Regions from separate parts of the Pedobacter sp. Bi27 genome, predicted to be linked through region 3. Evidence: riboswitches for the same ligand, from Rfam matches in the RefSeq annotation. Region 3 holds a riboswitch; each other region holds the start of a gene.
The links. Region 3 has a riboswitch for S-adenosylmethionine ahead of LQ227_RS17775 (transferrin receptor-like dimerization domain-containing protein). Riboswitches for the same ligand answer to the same signal wherever they lie in the genome.

Region 1: linked by a shared signal. The riboswitch ahead of LQ227_RS16880 (SusC/RagA family TonB-linked outer membrane protein) and the one ahead of LQ227_RS17775 (transferrin receptor-like dimerization domain-containing protein) in region 3 are both predicted to bind S-adenosylmethionine.
Region 2: linked by a shared signal. The riboswitch ahead of metH (methionine synthase) and the one ahead of LQ227_RS17775 (transferrin receptor-like dimerization domain-containing protein) in region 3 are both predicted to bind S-adenosylmethionine.
Region 4: linked by a shared signal. The riboswitch ahead of LQ227_RS14600 (O-acetylhomoserine aminocarboxypropyltransferase/cysteine synthase family protein) and the one ahead of LQ227_RS17775 (transferrin receptor-like dimerization domain-containing protein) in region 3 are both predicted to bind S-adenosylmethionine.

What each region holds. Positions count from the first base shown of each region.
Region 1 covers NZ_CAKKMW010000004.1:718,114-720,318, forward strand. Annotated here, with positions in the region: gene LQ227_RS16880 (SusC/RagA family TonB-linked outer membrane protein) at 1-841, opposite strand, end outside; SAM riboswitch class I at 1,169-1,276, opposite strand; gene LQ227_RS16885 (peroxiredoxin) at 1,414-2,205, shown strand, end outside.
Region 2 covers NZ_CAKKMW010000002.1:423,809-426,013, reverse strand. Annotated here, with positions in the region: gene LQ227_RS07190 (hypothetical protein) at 1-190, shown strand, start outside; gene LQ227_RS07185 (Bax inhibitor-1/YccA family protein) at 229-984, shown strand; SAM riboswitch class I at 1,101-1,205, shown strand; gene metH (methionine synthase) at 1,374-2,205, shown strand, end outside.
Region 3 covers NZ_CAKKMW010000005.1:158,584-160,788, reverse strand. Annotated here, with positions in the region: gene LQ227_RS17785 (MFS transporter) at 1-519, opposite strand, end outside; gene LQ227_RS17780 (helix-turn-helix transcriptional regulator) at 579-854, opposite strand; SAM riboswitch class I at 1,160-1,264, shown strand; gene LQ227_RS17775 (transferrin receptor-like dimerization domain-containing protein) at 1,344-2,205, shown strand, end outside.
Region 4 covers NZ_CAKKMW010000004.1:141,311-143,515, reverse strand. Annotated here, with positions in the region: gene LQ227_RS14605 (hypothetical protein) at 1-484, opposite strand, end outside; SAM riboswitch class I at 696-806, shown strand; gene LQ227_RS14600 (O-acetylhomoserine aminocarboxypropyltransferase/cysteine synthase family protein) at 1,068-2,205, shown strand, end outside.

The DNA of each region.
Region 1 (2,205 bases), on a different contig from region 3:
ATTTGCCCTCCGATCCCTGACCGAAAGCATTTTGATACACGGGTAGCGTAAGCAAGGTTTCTAAAACCGCGTTTGAATTGATGGCAATGCCTAATCCTTTTTTCGATTTACCTGTTTTGGTTTTAATGAGGATGACACCTGCCGCAGCCCTCGAACCGTATAATGCAGCGGCATTTGGTCCTTTTAATACACTCATCGATTCTATATCTTCTGGATTAATGTCTGAAATGGTATTGGCATAATCTCTGGCCCCAGCCGAATTTAACTGAGAATTATCTACCGGAATCCCATCAACCACAAATAATGGCTGGTTATTTCCGGCAATAGATGTTTCCCCCCTGATGACCACACGCGAGGAACCCATGCTCCCCTGACTATTGGTTACCCTTACACCTGCTATTTTTCCGGCCAGTGCATTTACCAGGTTCGACTCTTTAGCTTCGGCCAAATCCTGTCCTTTTAATTCCTGAACAGCATAACCAAGCGATTTCTTCTGCCTCGAAATACCCAATGCAGTAACCACTACCTCATCAAGCGCATTATCGCTTGACTGAAGAATGATCGAAATGGGGCCGGCGTTTTTATTGATCTGTATTTCCTGGCTCTTAAAACCGATATAAGAAAATACCAATGTACCCTTATCTGGTGCATGAATAGAAAAAGCTCCTTTTGCATCAGAAATGGTGGCTTGTTTGGTTTCTTTTATTAAAATGGAAACACCAGGGAGTGTTTCACCATCTGCCGACTTTACCGTTCCGGTAACCGCGGCATTTTGAGCGGAAAGCTTTTGCACAATAAAGAGCAGAAAGATAAACGCTATTGACTTTAAAATTTTAAACATAAGTGTGTAGTTAATAATCAATTAAAAGGGATAATAATTTTGGGCAAAACAATTTTACCACGGCTAAAAGTGTATTTGTTTTTAAAGAGAAAAAGGAATGGTTAGCCTAAAAAAGCCTGTTAAAATGGAGCAATTTTAACAGACTCCACGCATTCGGAAGCATGCGTTAAGGTTTACATTAATAGATTTCAGCTCGTCTGTCTTTTTCATTTGAATGATTTTATTTAATGCATAATTTAATTTCAAGAACGCATTCAGGGCAAAAAAAAAGCACCCCTTAAATCAGAAGTGCTCCATATAGTTCTTATAAGGATAACGCAAACAACTGACTTAACTACCCCAGATTCATCTGGGATGGAATTAGCACCATTTCTAAAAATTTAGATGGTTGCTAAGGCTTCACAGGGCCATTCCCTCCGCCTTTCTTGATAAGTATTTTAAAATAACTGGGGCAAAGGTATAATTAATTCCATTTATCCTATAGTTTTTATAGATTTTTGTTGAAAAATTTTTTCTTTGCCAATTACATCCATATATTTGTCTACTAGTTTAGTCGACAAATACACATCCCAATGAAACTAAAATCCATTTTAACAGCCGTATTGGCTATATCAATAACTTTCACCTATGCTCAGGACCATATTGCATTAGCAAATAATCAAGCAGCAAAGCTTAAAGAGAAAAAACAAAATGTTTTTGTTGCCCTCGGCATCTGGCGTGGAATAGCTAAGGTTAAGGAAGGATTAGAAATCCCCTTTAACTTCGAAATCAGCGAAAAAAGCGGTCAGCAGAAATTATACTTCCGCAATGCTGAAGAAAGTTTCGAAGGTGGCCTTGTAAAACAAACAGCTGATTCGCTTTTCGTAAAACTGGATCAATTTGATAACGAACTCGCATTTGCAATAGATGGTGATCAATTAACAGGCACATTAAGGAAACAGGATAAAGCCGGCAAACCTTTAACCATTGTTGCTGAACGAAAAAATTACCGTTTTAAAACAACAGATAAACCTGCAAAGGCAGACTATTCTGGCAGTTATGATGTAGTTTTTAAATCGCCAAATGGTAAGGAAGAGAAAACAGTAGGTTTATTTAAGCAAACTGGTAACAAACTTACTGGCACTTTTCTCCGTGTAACAGGCGATTCACGTTATCTGGAAGGTGTAGTAGAAGGAAATGAATTTCAACTTTCCAGCTTTATTGGTTCCTCTCCTTCCTATTACAAAGGAACTTTTCAGCCAGATGGCTCCCTAACTGGCGAAATTTTAGGCGCAAGGGGAAGTCAGCCTTTTACCGGAACTAAAAATAAAGATGCTGCCCTGCCCGATCCTTACAAACTTACTTACCTGAAAAAAGGATACAAA
Region 2 (2,205 bases), on a different contig from region 3:
TCAGGAAGTAGAAGATGGCTGGATTGTTGGGGTGAATTTTCAGGAACACGTAATCACCGAGTTTCGCGATAATAACATCGATTATTACATTAACTTTGGTGGTGCATTTGATAATCTGCCATGGCGCACATTAAAACCGCTACAATTCTTTAAAAAAGTTGAAGAATTGCTGACAAAAAGATTAAACTAAATATTTATTTTTATATAGTTAAATACACAAAATTTAAAATGGAACAACAAAATTATCAATATCAAAAGGACAGTGTTTTTGTACAGGAAAGATCTGCATCTAAACGTTTCTTTGGGAATGTTTTCTTATGGATGTTTGTAGCATTAGCTGTTTCCACAGTTGCAGCTTATTTTATCGCAAGTACACCAGCGGTATTGGACTATCTTTTATCTTATAATCCTCAAACTGGTAAAGGTGGCTTTACTGTTTTAGGCTATATTGCAATATTTGCCCCACTCGGGCTGGTATTCTTAATGGGTGCTGGTATGCAACGAATGTCTTATCAGACGTTAATCGGCGTATTTTTGCTTTATTCTATATTAACCGGAGTAATGCTCAGCTTTATCTTGTTAACCTATTCTTTGCCATCAGTTGTAATTAGTTTTGCTGCGGCCGCCGCAATATTTGCAGTAATGGCGGTAATGGGATATACCACAGATACCGATTTAAGTAAATTTGGTCCTATATTATTTGCTGGTGTAATCGGTTTGGTGATCATTAGCGTAATCAATATGTTTTTGGGGAGCTCAACATTAGGTTACATCATGGGATTTATCGGAGTAGCAATTTTTACTGCATTGACTGCATATAAGGTTCAGGAGCTTAAAAGGATAGGCGAAGGATTAGATGAAAATGGCAACACTTTAGGCGTAAATGAAAGCAAAAAATTAGCAATCATGGGTGCACTGTCCCTCTACATTACTTTTATCAACTTGTTTTTGTCGCTATTGCGTATTTTCGGTAACAGAAGGTAAACCTCAAAAACAGAACAATATTCTTAAGGCCGTGCAGAATTGCATGGCCTTTGTAATTTTATTTGGTAGCAAAGCGATAAATTTTGGAATTGATGTTGCTTTGTTGCATTTTTGTATGCTTATTAAGAAAGACGGAGGGATTAGACCCAACGAAGTCTTAGCAACCTGTAACCATACAAGGTGCTAAATTCTATTCTGCAAATAGCGGAAACAGATAAGTTTAGGATTACGATTCACGTACCAACTTTTTAAATAAGCCATATAAGTATTGGGTATTAAGTATCAAGTATCAAGACAGATTTGTTTATACTTTGCTTTTATCTAAAGTTAGTTCGATCTATCATTAATATTGATACTTGATACTAACTGCTTGTTACTAATAACAACAGATGAGCATAAGAGAAGAATTAGAAAAACGTATTTTGGTGATTGATGGTGCAATGGGTACCATGATTCAGCGATATACCTTAACCGAAGAAGATTTTAGAGGGGAGCGATTTAAAAACCATCCCTGTGATGTAAAAGGCAATAATGATTTGCTCAACATCACACGTCCGGATATTATTAAAACCATACACCTGGAGTACCTGGCCGCTGGTGCCGATATTATCGAAACCAACACGTTCAGTACACAGCGCATTTCCATGGCCGATTACCAGATGGAAGACCTTTCTTACGAAATGAGTTTTGAAGGTGCGCGGGTGGCAAAGGAAGCCGTAAATGAGTTCATGGCTGCAAATCCAGACCGTAAATGTTTTGTGGCCGGTGCTATTGGCCCAACCAACCGTACCCTTTCCATGTCGCCGAATGTAAACGATCCTGGTTTTAGGGCAGTCTATTTTGATGAGCTTGAAGCAGCTTATTATGAGCAGGTGCGTGGTTTGGTAGATGGTGGTTCTGATGTATTATTAATCGAAACCATTTTCGATACTTTAAATGCTAAAGTGGCTATTGTAGCCATAAAAAAATATGAAGAGGTAATTGGCCGTAAACTGGAGATCATGATTTCTGGTACCATTACCGATGCCTCCGGAAGAACACTTTCAGGTCAAACTGCCGAAGCTTTTTTAAACTCTGTAATGCATGCAAAACCATTAAGTATCGGTTTTAACTGTGCTTTGGGTGCTAAAGAAATGCGTCCGCATATTGAGGAACTTGCAGCAAAAGCAGGCTGTTATGTTTCGGCCTATCCAAATGCAGGTTTACCAAACGAGTTTGGCG
Region 3 (2,205 bases):
AAAGAGCAGGCCTAAAAAGGCAATTAAACTGATAATACTGGTTAAGAAAAATGATGCCTGCCAGTTATGAAAGTAATCAGCAGCATAGGTAGTTAAGGGTACACCCAAAACCGTAGCGATGCTAAGGCCAGTCATGACGACCGACACTGCTTTGGCCCCGCCTTGTTTGAACGCTACTGCTAGCGAGATATTCCAGAACAGCGGGTGGAAGAAGGCAGGCAAAATCCTCGCGATCATCAAAATGGTAAAGTTAGGGGAAAAAGCTGAAAGCAGGTTTGAGAGTATAAAAACACCCAAAACAAGGCATAATAAGAACTTGCGATTGATTTTAGAAGTAAGGGCAGTTATAAATGGAGACGATATGGCAACCGTTATAGCAAAGGCACTTAATAACCACCCGGCCATATCCACAGAGACGCCAAACTCCCTGCTGATCGTTGGCAAGATACCAATAACGCCAAATTCGGTAGTGATAATGCCAAAGGCACCTAATGCCAGTATATATATAGACTTATTCATATATTCAAATATTTCGATGTGTATTGGTGATTTGTTTCTAATTTCATATGTAAGCGCCCTTAATCCTTTAACGAATTTAGGCAGGCGATGTACTCATTGAGCACTGTCTCGTTCAGCAGGTATTTGAAATTCCGTCCTTCTTTTTGAGGCACCAGCAGGTCTGCATCAACCAGCTGCTTTAAATGGTGGGATACGGAAGGTTGTGTCAGGTCTAAAAGATCATTTACTTCTGCACAATAGAGGCAATCTTTCTTTTTTTTAAATTCCTGTAAAATAGCGATTCTGTTGGTATCACTTAGTGCCCGGGATATCTTTTCTATCTTTTTGTTATCCATTTTCTTGCTTTGCTCCGAATTAACAAGGGGGCAAGCCTTGGCAAAGGTAAATTTTAATATTGATATATAGAAATGTATCTATGTTTATAAATCATTTTAGGATAAAGGTTCTTGGTCATCCGGCAGATACTGATCTTCCAGTAAGAAGTGGTAAAATCTGCGGTTTAGCTTGCATAATCCTCTTCAGCATGATCGAAAAACCCAAAAGTATTCAGTTTAAAAGCTTGTCAAGCATAAGTTAAATAAATAATATAATTCCTATAGGAATACTAGATTATTATTTTTAGGTTTGCATCATTATATAATACTTATCCAGAAAGACTGAGGGAAGGGCCCTATGACGTCTGAGCAACCTATACACTTGTAAAAGGTGCTAATTCCTTTCTGCCCAAAGGTGGAGAAGATAAGTTGGTTATGCATCCGCATGCTAATTGATTTTGAGGTCGCTCAAAGTTTTTCTGGTAAAAGAACTCCTAAAAAAATCAGAAAATGAAGAAAACTTTTACACTTTTTACGGCTATTCAATTGCTCTGGCTTCCTTTATTCGCGCAAAATAGGCTGAATGGATTTAAAACCCAGAATATTCCGATACAGCGTGAGATTGAGCAGAAATTTGATGCCGGGCTTAATAAAGAAAATATAGGGGCTACTATAAAAGAACTTTCTGCCGATCCCCACCACTTGGGTGCTAAAGGCAGTAAAACAGTAGCAGAATCTGTACTGAAAAAGTTTAAAAGTTATGGCTGGGATGCAAAAATAGAGACTTATTATGTTTTATTTCCAACGCCTAAAACCCGTTCGGTAGAACTTTTAGGGAGCAACAAATACAGTGCCTCGCTCGAAGAAAAGGCTATTCACGAAGATTTAGCAACCGCACAGCAAGGGCAATTGCCTCCTTACAATGCCTGGAGTGCCGATGGCGATGTTAGTGCAGGTCTTGTTTTTGTAAATTACGGTCTACCGGCTGATTATGAAAAGTTGGAGCGTTTAGGTATCAGCGTAAAAGGCAAGATTGTTATCGCAAAATATGGCAGATCGTGGCGGGGCACTAAACCTAAAATAGCCTACGAACATGGTGCGGTGGGCTGTATCATTTATTCGGATCCAAAAGATGATGGCTTTGTGAAAGGAGATGTATATCCGCAAGGCGCTTATAAGCCAGAATTTGCTGTTCAACGAGGATCGGTAATGGATATGGTAATTTATCCCGGTGATCCATTAACACCCGGAATCGGTTCTACCAAGAATGCCAAAAGGTTGGAGCGGGCAGACGCCAAAACGATTCTTAAAATTCCGGTTCAGCCCATCAGCTATCACGATGCTTTGCCATTGCTTGCAGCACTTAAAGGTC
Region 4 (2,205 bases), on a different contig from region 3:
TAGTCCATAATAATGCCTGAATATCGTGTTGATCTACATCAGGATGTTTCTCAGCGCTTTTCAGTATAGCAACCACAATTTCTTCTTTAGGGCCTAAAACGGGTGCAAACATGTAACCATCACCCTTTGATGGGGCGAAAGTTCCGGCTTTTAGACAATAACTTTTATTGGTCATTTCATAAAGCCCCTCGCAAAGCACAAAACCACCATCTGGATTTTTAGGCAGTAAATACAAGGGCTGGGCTTTTAAATTTAATGAATTAATAAAATCAGGCAGCTTTTCGCCCTCTCTATTTACGTCTTCAAAATTAGTGGTAATAGCAGCAGGTTGTTTTAAAAATTTGTCTACGCCTAAAGCTTTCGCGCCCTGGGCAGTGCCCACTTTTAATAATTTATCTTTTAAGCCTCCAAATTGAGCGTTTACATTATTTAAACCTGCGATAGTAAACAACAGGCCTAAACATAGGGATTTTGTATTTTTCATCATAATTAATTTAGATAGGTACCACAAACTTAGAATTTTAAGCGTTAATTCAGTATTAAAGTTTCAGATTGTCATTGCATCATAAAAATACGCAATTCATTTTCAGCGAGTTAATGTAATTTCAAAATTTTATTTTGTGGATTAAAATTAAATTCAGACATTTGGAATATTATTTGGCAGATAGCTAAATAAAAGTCAATCTTCACGGGTTGATTTATAAAGAAGTGGCGAGAGACTGGCTCGATGACCCACTGGCAACCCTCAGAAAGAGAAGGTGCCAATTCCTGACCGGATAACATGGTGTTATTTGGAGATATAAATTAGAACTGATGAAAACATTAAATCTTCAATCGCTAAGCGAGCCCAGTGCAAACCTTAAAAAGGTAGAACAAACTTCTATTTTTTTTATTAGTTGTGATATGCGTGCGTTTACTTGTATGTGCTGTTGCATACAGTAATTTAAAAATCTTCCTTTTTTGTTTCTTTCAAATTGGAAGGTCCCGGGAAACCGGGATACGCCCTGCTAGGTTTTAGGATGATCCTAATTCTGTTATCTAATCACATCAACTAAAAAATAGAAATTATGTCAACATCATATAAATTTGAAACTTTACAATTACACGCTGGTCAGGAAATAGATCCAACAACAGGCTCAAGGGCTGTTCCCATTTACCAAACCACTTCTTATGGATTTAAAAATGCCGAACATGGGGCTAACTTATTTGCATTAAAAGAGTTTGGCAATATCTACACCAGGATCATGAATCCTACCAACGATGTTTTCGAAAAACGTATTGCCGCTTTAGAAGGTGGTGTAGCTGCTTTGGCAGTCGCATCGGGGCAAGCCGCTCAATTTATAGCGTTAAATAACATATTGGAGGCTGGTGATAGCATCGTTTCTTCATCTCACATTTACGGAGGAACCTATAATCAATTCAAAGTAGCTTTTAAGCGCTTGGGTATTCATGTCGATTTTGCCAATCCAGATATACCTGAAGAATTTGAAAGCAAAATTACCGATAAAACCAAAGCAATCTTTTTGGAAACCATCGGTAATCCTGCATTTAGTGTGCCTGATTTCGAAAAAATTGCCGCAATTGCAAAAAAATACGATCTACCTTTAGTGGTCGACAATACTTTTGGCGCTGGGGGTTATTTGTTTAAACCATTGGAGCATGGCGCTAACATTGTTGTAGAATCTGCAACGAAATGGATCGGTGGCCATGGCACAAGTATTGGGGGCGTTATCGTTGACGGTGGAAATTACAACTGGGGCAATGGGAAATTCCCTCAATTCTCTGAGCCTTCAGAAGGTTATCATGGTTTGGTTTTCAGCGATGTTTTTGGTATCGGCGGACCATTTGGCAATATCCAGTTTATTATCCGTGCCCGTGTAGAAGGATTAAGAGATCTGGGACCTGCCCTATCGCCTTTCAATTCTTTTCTATTATTACAAGGATTGGAAACTTTATCACTCCGCGTTCAACGCCATGTAGATAATGCTCTAGAATTAGCAACCTGGTTAGAAAACCATCCATTAGTTAAAGAAGTTCAGTACCCTGGCTTAGCCAGCAGTAAATATAACAACCTGGCTAAAAAATATTTAAGCAATGGTTTTGGTGCGGTTTTATCTTTCGAATTGGCTGGAAGCAAAGAAAACGCAACACAGGTAATTGATAACTTAAAACTGGTATCGCACCTGGCCAATGTGGGTGATGCAA